Regions from separate parts of the Streptomyces sp. NBC_00536 genome, predicted to be linked through region 1. Evidence: predicted binding sites of a transcription regulator. Region 1 holds the regulator's gene; the other holds the start of a gene.

The links. The regulator HspR, encoded in region 1, represses chaperone genes until heat shock. The targets are predictions, from matches to a motif close to TTGAGNNNNNNNNNCTCAA.
Region 2: lon (endopeptidase La) is a predicted target of HspR. The motif match lies at 2,061-2,079, and genes of this name have one in related genera.

What each region holds. Positions count from the first base shown of each region.
Region 1 covers NZ_CP107819.1:3,961,675-3,968,004, forward strand. Annotated here, with positions in the region: gene OHS33_RS17255 ((2Fe-2S)-binding protein) at 1-125, opposite strand, end outside; gene OHS33_RS17260 (hypothetical protein) at 122-418, opposite strand; gene OHS33_RS17265 (helix-turn-helix transcriptional regulator) at 503-1,585, shown strand; gene OHS33_RS17270 (heat shock protein transcriptional repressor HspR) at 1,708-2,160, opposite strand; gene dnaJ (molecular chaperone DnaJ) at 2,162-3,352, opposite strand; gene grpE (nucleotide exchange factor GrpE) at 3,394-4,071, opposite strand; gene dnaK (molecular chaperone DnaK) at 4,071-5,921, opposite strand; gene OHS33_RS17290 (sugar transferase) at 6,232-6,330, shown strand, end outside.
Region 2 covers NZ_CP107819.1:5,527,899-5,534,228, forward strand. Annotated here, with positions in the region: gene OHS33_RS24705 (sulfurtransferase) at 1-567, shown strand, start outside; gene OHS33_RS24710 (DUF4097 family beta strand repeat-containing protein) at 664-1,434, shown strand; gene OHS33_RS24715 (DUF1877 family protein) at 1,445-1,963, opposite strand; gene lon (endopeptidase La) at 2,102-4,498, shown strand; gene OHS33_RS24725 (MarR family winged helix-turn-helix transcriptional regulator) at 4,857-5,297, shown strand; gene OHS33_RS24730 (hypothetical protein) at 5,334-6,122, opposite strand.

The sequences.
Region 1 (6,330 bases):
CCGAAGAGGGTGACCATCAACGAATCGCCAGTGTGGGGGATGGCCGTGACGAGATCGATGAACTGCCATCCGGAGCGGTACGCGGATGCCATTTCGCGACGGAAGTCGCGGTCGTCGGGGGTCATGAGGCCACCGCCTCGGGCTGAGAGGTCCATCCTGTGTCGCCTCCGGTGCCTTGCGGTGCATCGGTCCAGCCCGTGTCGTCCTTCAGATCGTTCTTCAGAACCGGCGCACTGGTCCAGCCGGTGTCGAACGATGTTCCTGCCGGCGCACTGGTCCAGCCTGTGTCATAGCTGGCCCTAGCGCTCCCCGCGTCAGTGTCGACGGCGCTTATTGCACCAAAAACGGCAACGGCGGAGAAAACAACGGCAAGCGCCGAGCGAAGCATTCTTTTGTACATGGTCGGCTTCGTCCTCACTTGATGGAATCCTCTCCCCCGCGTGTCCGACGATGGCTCATTCAGGCACGTCACTGCCACAGGGACGATGCATCATGTTCTTGCATGTTCAGGACCCTGGGGGGTGGAGATTTGCCCAGAAGCGGCACAAACGAGACACATCCCCACCCCGTCACGTCTCTGTGTGACGAGGGAGCGCGTCTCTACGCGGCGGCGCTCAGCACGGGCCGTATCGCAAGGGGAGAAGTTGAAAACGCCCCCTGCCTGCTTGAATTCGCTCTTCTGCAGCCCGATCCGGACGACGCGAACCAGCTGCGTCCGGTTCCCCCATCCGTCGCATTGGCCCAACGGCTGCATCCGATTGAACGCGAGATCCAGGACCGCCGACGCAGCGCTGTAGATCTCACCGACGCTTTCGAGCCGTTCCTTACCATCAGCGCCCAGAGTCCCGCCAACACCCACGCCATCACCGTGCTGGAGGGCTTCGAGCGGATCAACGCCGCCCTGAACCTGGCCACCGCCGAATGCCACACCGAGGTGCTGACGGTCCAGCCCGGCGGCGCCCGGCCCTCGCTGGCCCTGACCCAGGCGCTGGAACGCGACGCGCCGCTGATCGACCGCGGGGTCAGCATACGGACCCTCTACCAGCACACCGCGCGGCACAGCCAGGGCACGCTGGCCTACGTCGACCGGATCTCCGCGGGCAAGGTGGAGATCCGCACGCTGGAAGAACTGATAGAGCGCCTCATCATCTTCGACCGCACCGTGGCCTTCATCCCCGCCAGCGACGACCGGCGGGTGGCGCTGGAACTGCGCCACCCGGGTCTCGTCGAATACCTCATCAAGGTCTTCGAGCAGCTCTGGCGGCGCGCTGTGCCCCTGCGCCAGGAAGTGACGTACCGGCACACCCCCGAGGGGATTTCGGGCGTCCAGCGCTCCATCGCGCAGCTCCTGGTGGAGGGGTACGTCGACGAGGCCATCGCCCGGCGGCTCGGGATGAACGTACGGACGGCCCGCGCGCACATCGCGAAGCTGGCCACCGTCCTGGGCAGCGGGAGCCGCGCGCAGCTCGGCTTCCTGATCGCCCAGTCGGGGATCCTCGACGGACCGGGCAGCCTGCCGGGCGGCGGCGGACTGACCGCCGAACACGACCCGGACCCGGACCTCGGCCCCGGCCACCTCGTGTGAACACGGTCGTGTGAACGCGGTCGTGTGAACGCGCGAAGGCCCCGCCCCCCGGGCAGGGGGGCGGGGCCTTCGTGGCCGGTTTCGTGGCCGGTACGGCGTACCCGGTACGGCGTCGCCGCGGGTCAGTCCAGCGGCCGCTTGGGGCTGGGGCGCCAGACCACCAGGGCGTTGCCCGGCTGCGGCGGCTGGTACGGGACCAGGTCCCGCCGGTACGAAGCGTGCACCTGGGCCTCGCGCTGGCGCAGCACCGCCGCCGCTCCGTCCACAGCTGTGGACAGTTCGGCGACGCGCTGCTGGAGCGCGGCGACCTGGTTCTCCAGCTCGATGATCCGCTTGATGCCCGCCAGGTTGATGCCCTCGTCCTGGGACAGCGCCTGCACCGTGCGGAGCAGCTCGATGTCACGGGCCGAATAGCGGCGGCCGCGGCCGGCCGTCCGGTCCGGGGAGACCAGACCGAGGCGGTCGTACTGGCGGAGGGTCTGCGGATGCAGACCCGAGAGCTGGGCGGCCACCGAGATGACGTAGACCGGGGTCTCGTCGGTCAGCTGATAAGGATTGCGTCGGCGGCCGTCCATGTCATGCTCCCTTCGCGGACTCGAACAGGATGGAGCGCGGATCCTCCGAGGCCGTGGCGTCGCGGAACGACTCCAGCGCCTCACGGGCCTTGTCCGACAGCTCCGTCGGGACGGCCACCTCGACCGTCACCAGCAGGTCGCCGCGGGTGCCGTCCTTGCGGACCGCGCCCTTGCCACGGGCGCGCATCGTGCGCCCGTTGGGGGTGCCCGGCGGCAGCTTCAGCGTCACCGCGGGGCCGTTCAGGGTCGGCACCTTGATGTCGGCGCCCAGCGTCGCCTCGGCGAAGGTGACGGGGACGGTGACCGTGAGGTTGTCGTCCCTGCGCCCGAACACCGGGTGGCTGCCGACGTGCACGACGACGTACAAGTCGCCGCCGGGACCGCCGCGTTCGCCCGGAGCGCCCTTGCCGCGCAGCCGGATCCGCTGGCCGTCGGAGACGCCCGCCGGGATCCGGACCTGCATGGTGCGCGAGGAACGGGCCCGGCCGCTGCCCTTGCAGATGTCACAGGGGGTCTCGGCGATCAGGCCGCGGCCCTTGCAGTCCGCGCACGGGTCGGTCAGCGAGAAACCGCCGCCGCTGCCGCGCGAGACCTGCCCGGTGCCGACGCAGGTCGGGCACACCCGGGGCGTGCCGTTCTTGTCGCCGGTGCCCGAACACGCCTTGCAGGGTGCCTGCGAGGACATCCGCAGCGGCACCGTGGCCCCGTCCACCGCCTCCGTGAAGGAGAGGGTGACCTCGGACTCGATGTCCTGGCCGCGGCGCGGCTGGGTGCGGGTGCCCGCACCGGCGCCCGCGCCACCGCGGTTGAACAGGCCGCCGAAGACATCGCCCAGACCGCCGCCGAAGCCGCCGGCGCCCGCTCCGCCCCCGCCCTGGGCGCCTCCGAAGAGGTCGCCCAGGTCGAAGTTGGAGAAGCCGCCACCGCCGCCGGGACCGGGGCGGAAGCCACCGTTCCCGAACAGCGCGCGCGCCTCGTCGTACTCCTTGCGCTTCTTGGCGTCCCCGAGGATGTCGTGCGCCTCGGAGATCTCCTTGAAGCGCTCCTCGGCCGAGGAGTCACCCTTGTTGGCGTCCGGGTGGAACTCGCGGGCGAGCTTCCGGTACGCCTTCTTGATCTCGGCCTCGGTCGCGTCCTTCGGGACACCGAGGACCTTGTAGTAGTCCTTCTCGACGAAGTCCTTAGTGCTCATCCTCGGTGGCCCTCCTCTCGTGACGTGCTGACATCAGACCTTCAGCCCTTGTCGGACCCGTCCGTGTCCGTACCCGGCTCGGCCGCGTCCTCGGACTTGGCCGGAGCGGCCGCGCCCGGCTGGGGCTCGGCCACCGCGACGCGCGCGGGACGGATCGTACGCTCGCCGATCCGGTAGCCCGGCTGCAGGATCGCCACGCAGGTGTCCTCGGTGACGTCCGGCGCGTACGAGTGCATCAGGGCCTCGTGGATCGTCGGGTCGAAGGGCTCGCCCTCCTTGCCGAACTGCTGCAGGCCCATCTTGGCGGCGGCCGTCTCCAGCGATTCGGCCACCGACTTGAAGCCACCGAGCAGTTCGCCATGTTCCCGCGCGCGGCCGATGTCGTCCAGCGTCGGGAGCAGTTCGGTCAGGAGGGACGCGACCGCGATCTCCTTGACGGCGATCCGGTCCCGCTCGACCCGGCGGCGGTAGTTCTGGTACTCGGCCTGGAGCCGCTGGAGGTCCGCGGTGCGCTCGCCGAGCGCGGTACGGGCCTGGTCCAGCTGAGCCAGCAGAGCGGTTTCCTTGCCGAGCGACTCGGCTGCTCCTGCGTCCCCGGCCGGGGCCGCCTTCTCCTCCTTGGAGGAGTCGGCGGCCTTCGGCTCGGCAGCGGCGTCATCCGCCTTGTCGCCGGTGGGGACTTCGGGCTTCTCGTCGAAGCCCGGGGTCTCCTCCGACATCAGGCAGCGCCGCCCTTCGGCTTCTCGTCGTCGACGATCTCGGCGTCGACGACATCGTCATCGGCCTTGGCCTGGCCCGCGCCGGCACCCTCGGCGCCCGCGGCACCCTGGGCGGCCTGCGCGTCGGCGTAGATCGCCTGGCCGAGCTTCTGGCTGACGGCGCCGAGCTTCTCGGTCGCGGTGCGGATCTCGGCGGTGTCCTCGCCCTTGAGCTTTTCCTTCAGCTCGGCGATGGACGCCTCGACCTCGGCCTTGACGTCGGCCGGGACCTTGTCCTCGTTGTCCTTGACGAACTTCTCCGTCTGGTAGACGAGCTGCTCGCCCTGGTTGCGGGACTCGGCCGCTTCCTTGCGGCGCAGGTCCTCGTCCGCGTACTGCTCCGCCTCCTGGCGCATGCGGTCGACCTCGTCCTTGCCGAGCGAGGAGCCGCCGGTGACGGTCATCTTCTGCTCCTTGCCCGTGCCAAGGTCCTTGGCCGTGACGTGCATGATGCCGTTCGCGTCGATGTCGAAGGAGACCTCGATCTGCGGGATGCCACGCGGGGCCGGCGGCAGGCCGGTCAGCTCGAACATGCCGAGCTTCTTGTTGTACGCCGCGATCTCGCGCTCGCCCTGGTAGACCTGGATCTGCACGGACGGCTGGTTGTCCTCGGCCGTGGTGAAGATCTCCGACCGCTTGGTCGGAATGGTCGTGTTCCGCTCGATGAGCTTGGTCATGATGCCGCCCTTGGTTTCGATACCGAGGGACAGCGGGGTCACGTCGAGGAGCAGGACGTCCTTGACCTCACCCTTGAGGACACCCGCCTGGAGGGTCGCGCCGATGGCGACGACCTCGTCCGGGTTGACGCCCTTGTTGGCGTCCTGGCCGCCGGTCAGTTCCTTGACCAGCTCGGCGACGGCGGGCATACGGGTCGAACCGCCGACGAGAACGACGTGGTCGATCTCGGACAGGTTGATGCCCGCGTCCTTGATGACGTTGTGGAACGGCGTCTTGCAGCGCTCCAGCAGGTCCGCGGTCAGCTGCTGGAACTGGGCGCGCGTGAGCTTCTCGTCCAGGTGCAGCGGGCCCTCGGCGGACGCCGTGATGTAGGGCAGGTTGATCGAGGTCTCCGTGGAGGAGGACAGCTCGATCTTCGCCTTCTCGGCGGCCTCGCGCAGACGCTGCAGCGCCATCTTGTCCTTGGCGAGGTCGACGCCGTGGCCGTTCTGGAACTGCTTCACGAGGTACTCGACGACGCGCTGGTCCCAGTCGTCACCACCGAGGTGGTTGTCACCGTTGGTGGCCTTGACCTCGACGACGCCGTCACCGATCTCAAGGAGCGACACGTCGAAAGTGCCGCCACCGAGGTCGAAGACGAGAATGGTCTGGTCGTCCTTGTCGAGACCGTAGGCCAGGGCGGCGGCGGTCGGCTCGTTGACGATGCGCAGGACGTTCAGACCCGCGATCTCACCGGCCTCCTTCGTCGCCTGACGCTCGGAGTCGTTGAAGTAGGCCGGGACGGTGATGACCGCGTCCGTGACCTTCTCACCCAGGTAGGCCTCGGCGTCACGCTTCAGCTTCTGCAGGATGAAGGCGCTCATCTGCTGCGGGTTGAAGTCCTTGCCGTCCAGGTTGATCTTCCAGTCGGTGCCCATGTGGCGCTTGACCGACCGGATGGTCCTGTCGACGTTGGTGACCGCCTGGCGCTTGGCCACCTCGCCGACGAGGACCTCGCCGTTCTTGGCGAAGGCGACGACGGACGGCGTGGTCCTGGCGCCCTCGGCGTTGGTGATGACGGTGGGCTCTCCGCCTTCCAGAACGCTGACGACCGAGTTGGTGGTGCCCAGGTCGATGCCGACCGCACGAGCCATTTTGATTCCTCCAGCAACGCAAAACACTGACTTGAGTGGAACAGACTCAAGGATGCCCCATCCGCCCCATCCCGTCAACAGACCTGAGTCGAGCCCGCTCAACTTTTAGGTGGCTCTTACGCTCAGTGGGTGTCGCCTCCGGCGGGCCCTCAAACGCCGGGCGGGCTGGATCGGGGCATTTCAGCCCCGCCGGCGTTTGAGGCGCGGGGTCCGAGGCAGAGCCCCGGGGCGGGCGGGGTCGCAGGGCCAGGCGGGCGACCGGCCCGCGCGCCCCCACCCCCCGCCGGGAGGCGTACGGCACGGTGCCTGCATGCCGCTGCTGCTGCCCCCCGCCCCCCTGACCGCGCGCCCCGCGCTAGCCCCCCCGCCGGCCAAGCGGGTCGCCGACCTCCTCGGCGCGCTGCTCCTG
Region 2 (6,330 bases), 1.6 Mb from region 1:
TACTCCAGCGCCCGGGCCTGGTGGATGCTGCGCGCCATGGGCTTCGACCGGGCCGCCGTGCTCGACGGCGGACTGCCCGCCTGGGAGGCGGCCGGGCTGCCCGTCGAGCAGGTGCCCGCCGCGTACGACGGCCCGCCCGGCACCTTCACCGCCCGCCCCCGCCCCGGCCTGATCGTGGACAGCGCCGCCGTCACCGCGGCCCTCGCCGACCCGGACCGTACGGCGGTCCTCGACGCCCGCACCCGCGGACGCTTCGCGGGCACCGCCCCCGAACCCCGCCCCGGCCTGCGCGGCGGCCACATGCCCGGCGCGCTGAACCTGCCCTTCGGCGACCTCCAGCGGGAGGGCGCGATGCTTCCCGAGGCCGACCTGCGCGCCGCCTTCCGCGCGGTGGCGGATGACCGGGAGCGGCTGTACGCCAGCTGCGGTTCGGGCGTCACCGCGTGCGTGCTCGCGCTGGGCGCCGTACTGGCCGGATATCCGGACCCGGCCGTCTACGACGGCTCGTGGAGCGAGTGGGGCATGCCGGGCGCGGAGGGCGAGCTGCCGGTGGTCACCGGGTCCTGAACTCCCGCCCTGGCGCCGGGGGTGGTGCTAGCCCCACCCCCCGGACGGGTAGCAGCGCCATCGACCGGCGGCGGCCCGTCTCGCGAGACTGGGCGCATGACTTCACGCCGCTCCCTCGCCCTGCCCGTCACGGCCCTCGCCGCGCTCGCCGCCGGGCTGCTCGTCTCCGGTTGCTCCACCGACCTCCTCGGCGGGGAACAGAAGACGACGAAGACGGCGGCCGCCGACGCCACGGTCACCGAGGCCGTCACCTCGGTCGAGATCAAGAACGCCCGCAGGGGCTCCATCGAGGTGGTTCCCGGCAACGGCCCCGGAGCCGTGGTGCACCGCACCGTCCACTACCGCGGTGACACCGTCCCCCGGCCCGGCCAGCGGGTCTCCGGCGGCGCCCTCACCTTCACCGACGACTGCGGCGACGGCGACTCCTGCTACGTCGACTACCGGCTGGAGGTCCCGGCCGCGGCCAAGGTCAAGCTGGGCAGCAGCAGCGGCGCCATCACGGTGACGGGGGTCGCGGAGGCCGAGCTGGCCGCCAGTTCCGGCGACGTACGGGCCGAGCGGATCGCCGGGGCGCTGCGCGTCTCGACCTCCTCGGGCGAGATCACGGGCACCGCGCTCGGCGGACCGAGCGCCGAGGTGCACTCCAGCTCGGGCGACGCCCGCCTCGACTTCACGAGCGCGCCCGCCTCGGTGAAGGCCGAGGCCAGCTCCGGCAACGTCACCCTGCGCGTCCCGGGCGGCCCGTACCGGGTCGGGGTGACCACCAGCTCCGGCAGCCGCGAGGTCACGGTCCCGACGGACGCCGCGGCCGCCTCGCGCCTGAGCGTGGAGACCAGCTCGGGCGACGTGAAGATCACCGCCCCCTGATCCCTTACGGCTACGACAGCCAGACGAGCAGCGCGTCGCCGTCCGCCGCCGCGGCCCGGAAGAACGGCAGCAGCGCTTCGTAGTGGGCGACGACGCCCTCCAGCGACGCCCCCCGCTCCCAGGCGTCCACCGGATAGACATCGGCCCGGGCGAGGTCCGCGGGGCCCGCCCCGGCCACCAGCCGCTCGCCGCCCGTCGCCGCCATGGCCGCCGCGGCCGTCCGCACCTGCCCGGGCGTGAGGCAGCGGGGCGGACCGTAGCTCCAGACCTCCCCGCCACCGGACCAGGGCAGCGCCTCCTCGCCGTGCGCGATGTCGACGGGGAACCCGATGCGCCGGGTCAGGAACCCGAGGGCGTCCCAGGCGGTCCCGGTGCTGTACGACCGGTCCGGCCGGTCCGGCCGGTCCGTGCCCACCCCGGCGGTCCCCTCGACGGCCCCCTCCACGCAGGCCAGGACCCAGTCCGGATCGTGCCGGGCGCGCGCCAGCTCGTCGGCGGTCAGCCGGATGTAGCTCCCGAGGATGCTCATGCGCGCAGGGTAGGACCCACCACTGACATCGGCCCCGGCGATGCTCCGTTCGCCCCGGGCGAACGCCGGTTGGGGAACATTGGGCGGCGCACAAGCATTGAGTCGGCATAGCTCAACTTCGCTGCCGGAGGGAAAATCATGGCTTCGACGTCCGTAACGCTCACCCTGCCTGTGCTGCCGCTTGACGACGAGGTCGTGCTGCCGGGGATGGTCGTTCCGCTGGATCTGTCCGACTCGGAGGTGCGGGGTGCCGTGGAGGCCGCGCAGGCCGCCGCCGGTACCGGGAAGCCACGGGTGCTGCTCGTGCCGCGGGTCGACGGGAAATACGCCGCAACCGGCGTGCTGGGCACCGTCGAGCAGGTCGGGCGGCTGTCCGACGGGGATCCCGGGGCCCTGATCCGGGGCCGGGGGCGGGTCCGGATCGGGGCCGGGACCACCGGGCCCGGGGCCGCGCTCTGGGTGGAGGGCGAGACGGTGGACGAGCAGGTGCCGGAGCCGCTGCCCGGCGCCGTCGCCGAGCTGGTCAAGGAGTACAAGGCGCTCGCCACCAGCTGGCTCAAGAAGCGCGGCGCCTGGCAGGTCGTGGACCGCGTCCAGCAGATCGAGGGCGTCTCGGCCCTCGCCGACAACTCCGGCTACTCGCCCTTCCTGACCCTGGAGCAGAAGCTCCAGCTGCTGGAGACCGCCGACGCCGTCGCCCGCCTGCGGCTCGCCGTGAAGATGCTCAGCGACCACCTCGCCGAGCAGGACGTGGCCGAGTCCATCGCCAAGGACGTACAGGACGGCGTTGACAAGCAGCAGCGCGAATTCCTGCTGCGGCGCCAGCTGGACGCCGTGCGCAAGGAACTGCGCGAGCTGAACGGCGAGAAGGAGGGCGAGGAGTCCGACGACTACCGCGTCCGCGTCGAAGAGGCCGACCTGCCCGAGAAGGTCCGCGAGGCCGCCCTCAAGGAGGTCGAGAAGCTGGAGCGGGCGAGCGACCAGTCGCCGGAGGGCGCCTGGATCCGCACCTGGCTGGACACCGTGCTGGAACTGCCCTGGAACGAGCGGACCGAGGACGAGTACGACATCCAGGGCGCCCGCGCGATCCTCGACGCCGAGCACGCCGGGCTGAGCGACGTGAAGGACCGCATCACCGAGTACCTGGCCGTGCGCAAGCGCCGCTCCGAGCGCGGGATGGGCGTCATCGGCGGCCGTCGCGGCGGGGCCGTGCTGGCCCTCGTCGGGCCGCCCGGAGTCGGCAAGACCTCGCTCGGCGAGTCCGTGGCGCACGCCATGGGGCGCAAGTTCGTCCGGGTCGCGCTGGGCGGCGTACGGGACGAGGCCGAGGTCCGCGGACACCGGCGGACGTACGTCGGCGCGCTGCCCGGCCGGATCGTCCGGGCCATCAAGGAGGCCGGGTCGATGAACCCGGTGGTGCTCCTCGACGAGATCGACAAGGTGGGCTCCGACTACCGGGGCGACCCGGCGGCCGCGCTGCTGGAGGTCCTGGACCCGGCGCAGAACCACACCTTCCGGGACCACTACCTGGAGGTCGAACTGGACCTCAGCGACGTGGTCTTCCTCGCCACCGCCAATGTGCTGGAGGCCATCCCGGAGGCGCTGGCCGACCGGATGGAGCTGGTCCGGCTCGACGGCTACACCGAGGACGAGAAGGTCGTCATCGCCCGGGACCACCTGCTGCCCCGGCAGCTGGAGCGGGCCGGCCTGGCGCCCGAGGAGGTCACCCTCGGCGAGGACGCGCTGCGCAAGCTGGCGGGCGAGTACACCCGCGAGGCGGGCGTGCGCACCCTGGAGCGGTCCATCGCGCGGCTGCTGCGGAAGGTGGCCTCGCAGCACGAACTGGGTCAGCGGGAACTGCCGTTCCTGATCGGCGCCGATGACCTGCGGAGCCTGATCGGGCGCCCGCACCACGTGCCCGAGGCGGGCCAGGACCCGGCCGAGCGGCGCACCGCCGTCCCCGGCGTGGCCACCGGCCTCGCCGTGACCGGCGCGGGCGGCGACGTGCTCTTCGTGGAGGCCTCGCTGGCCGACCCCGAGACCGGGGCCGCCGGTCTCACCCTGACCGGCCAGCTCGGTGACGTGATGAAGGAGTCGGCGCAGATCGCGCTCAGCTTCCTGCGCTCGCACGGCGCGGAGCTGGAGCTTCCGGTCGCCGACCTCAAGGACCGGGGCGTGCACATCCACTTCCCGGCGGGCGCGGTCCCCAAGGACGGCCCGAGCGCGGGCATCACGATGACCACGGCGCTGGCCTCGCTGCTCTCCGGCCGCCAGGTGCGCACGGACGTCGCGATGACCGGTGAGGTGTCGCTGACCGGGCGGGTGCTGCCGATCGGCGGGGTCAAGCAGAAGCTGCTGGCCGCGCACCGGGCCGGGATCACCACGGTGATCATCCCGAAGCGGAACGAGGCGGACCTGGACGACGTACCGGCCGAGGTGCTGGAGCGGCTGGAAGTGCACCCGGTGACGGACGTCCGCCAGGTGCTGGAGCTGGCCCTGTCGGCCGCCGCCGAACCGGTCGCCGTGGCCGCCTGATCCCGGCCGGGGCATTCCAGCCTCGCCGGCGTTTGAGGCGCGGGTCCGGGCGGAGCCCGGTGCCCGGCGGAGCCGGGATCCTGGGGCTCCGCCCCAGACCCCGCGCCTCAAACGCCGGCGAGGCTAGGGGGGCGAGGCTAGGGGGGCGAGGCTGGAGGGGGGGGCGAAGCTGTGGGGCGGCGGGGCCCCGGGCCCGCGCCTCAAACGCCGGCGAGGCTGAGGGGGCGAGGCTGTGGGGCGGCGGGCGCCGGGCCCGCGCCTCAAACGCCGGCGAGGCTGGAGGGGGGGCGGGGCTGAGGGGCGAGGCTGGGCGCGGCTGCTCGATACTGGTCTTCCACACCATCGATGGGAGCGGTACGTGCACGGGAGTGAAGACCAGGAGTTCCTCGCCCTGGAGCGGGAGCTGTCCGTCTTCCTCCGGAGGGCCCGCGCCTCCTCCGGCGAGATGGCCCGCGAACTGCACCCCGAGCTGGAACCGGCGGCGTACGGCCTGCTCGTACGGCTCGAAGCGGCCGGCCGCCAGCGGGCCACCGACCTCGCCGCCTACTTCGGCGTCGGCAAGGCGACCATGAGCCGCCAGCTGCGCGCCCTGGAGACCCTCGGCCTGGTGGCCCGCGAACCGGACCCGGCGGACGGCCGCGCCTTCCTGGTCGGCCTCACCGAGGAGGGCCGGGCGCGCTACCTGCGGGTGCGCAACGCCCGCCGCGAGCAGTACATGCGCAAGCTCGCGGACTGGGACCGCGGCGAGGTCGCGGAGCTGGCCCGGCTGCTCAACCAGCTGAACCAGAGCGCCGAATAGCCGACCGGCCCACCGGCCCACCGGGCCCCCGGGGGCTCATAGCTCCGCGTACGCCGCCGAGGCGTCGTCGTGCCGCTTCGAGCGGACCCGGGCGTCGCCCTCGGCGGTGGCGGACTCCAGGACGCGGACCCGGTCGATCAGCGCCTCGGCGCCCTCCTTGCGGAGCACGGCCAGGCAGTCGGCCCAGTCGCCCGCCCCGAAGGTGTCCGTCCAGCGGCTCGCGCCGTCCGTGAGCGCGGCCAGCGCCGTCACCCGGGCGCGCGGGGTCCGCCCGGTGACCGCGCGGACGGCCACCGCCGGATCGGCGGCCGCCGTGTAGAAGGCGCCCGCCGCGTCCGCGTTGCGCAGCGCGTCGGTCGCCGCCACCGAGCGCAGCACCTCCGCGGGCACCCGGTCGAGCCGGTCGTCCAGGACCGCCGTCACCGCGCCGTCCGGCGCGCCCAGCAGGAGCACGGAGTCGGACAGCACGAGGTGCTCGACGTACTCCGCGTCCCAGCGGGCCATGACCACCGTCGCCTGCGGAGTGCGCACGTGAGAAAGGTCACACGTGTCGCGGTGCGCGTCGGCGGTGGAGCGGATCGCCTCCGCGAGGATCCGGTCGAGGGTCATGTCCCGGCGCGATCCGGACAGTTCGGTCAGCCGCCCGCCGAGCCGGGCCACGAACCACGGCACGCCGTGCCCGCAGCCGGTCCCGCCGCGCGGCGGGGTGACCCCGTCGAGGGCGACCAGTACGCCACCGCCGCCCGATGCGGGTATCGAGGCCGACAGCCAGTCCTCGTTGGGGCGTTCCGGGTTGCCGGGGGCTGAGGAAAGGTCGATGCGCATGCGGACAGTCTGCCCGGGATGTCCGGTCCGCCGGGGGACGGGCGGCGCGCGGGCGGGTGAACGGGCGCGGTCGCGGCGGGTCCGCGGCGGTGGGGCGCGGGGCGCCGCGGAGGGTGGTGGTTCCCGGCCGAATGGCCCGAATGCGGCGGAATTGAAGGGTCCGGGCCGCTGTGGGCGGGCATCCTGTCAAGCACCCATGGATCTTTCA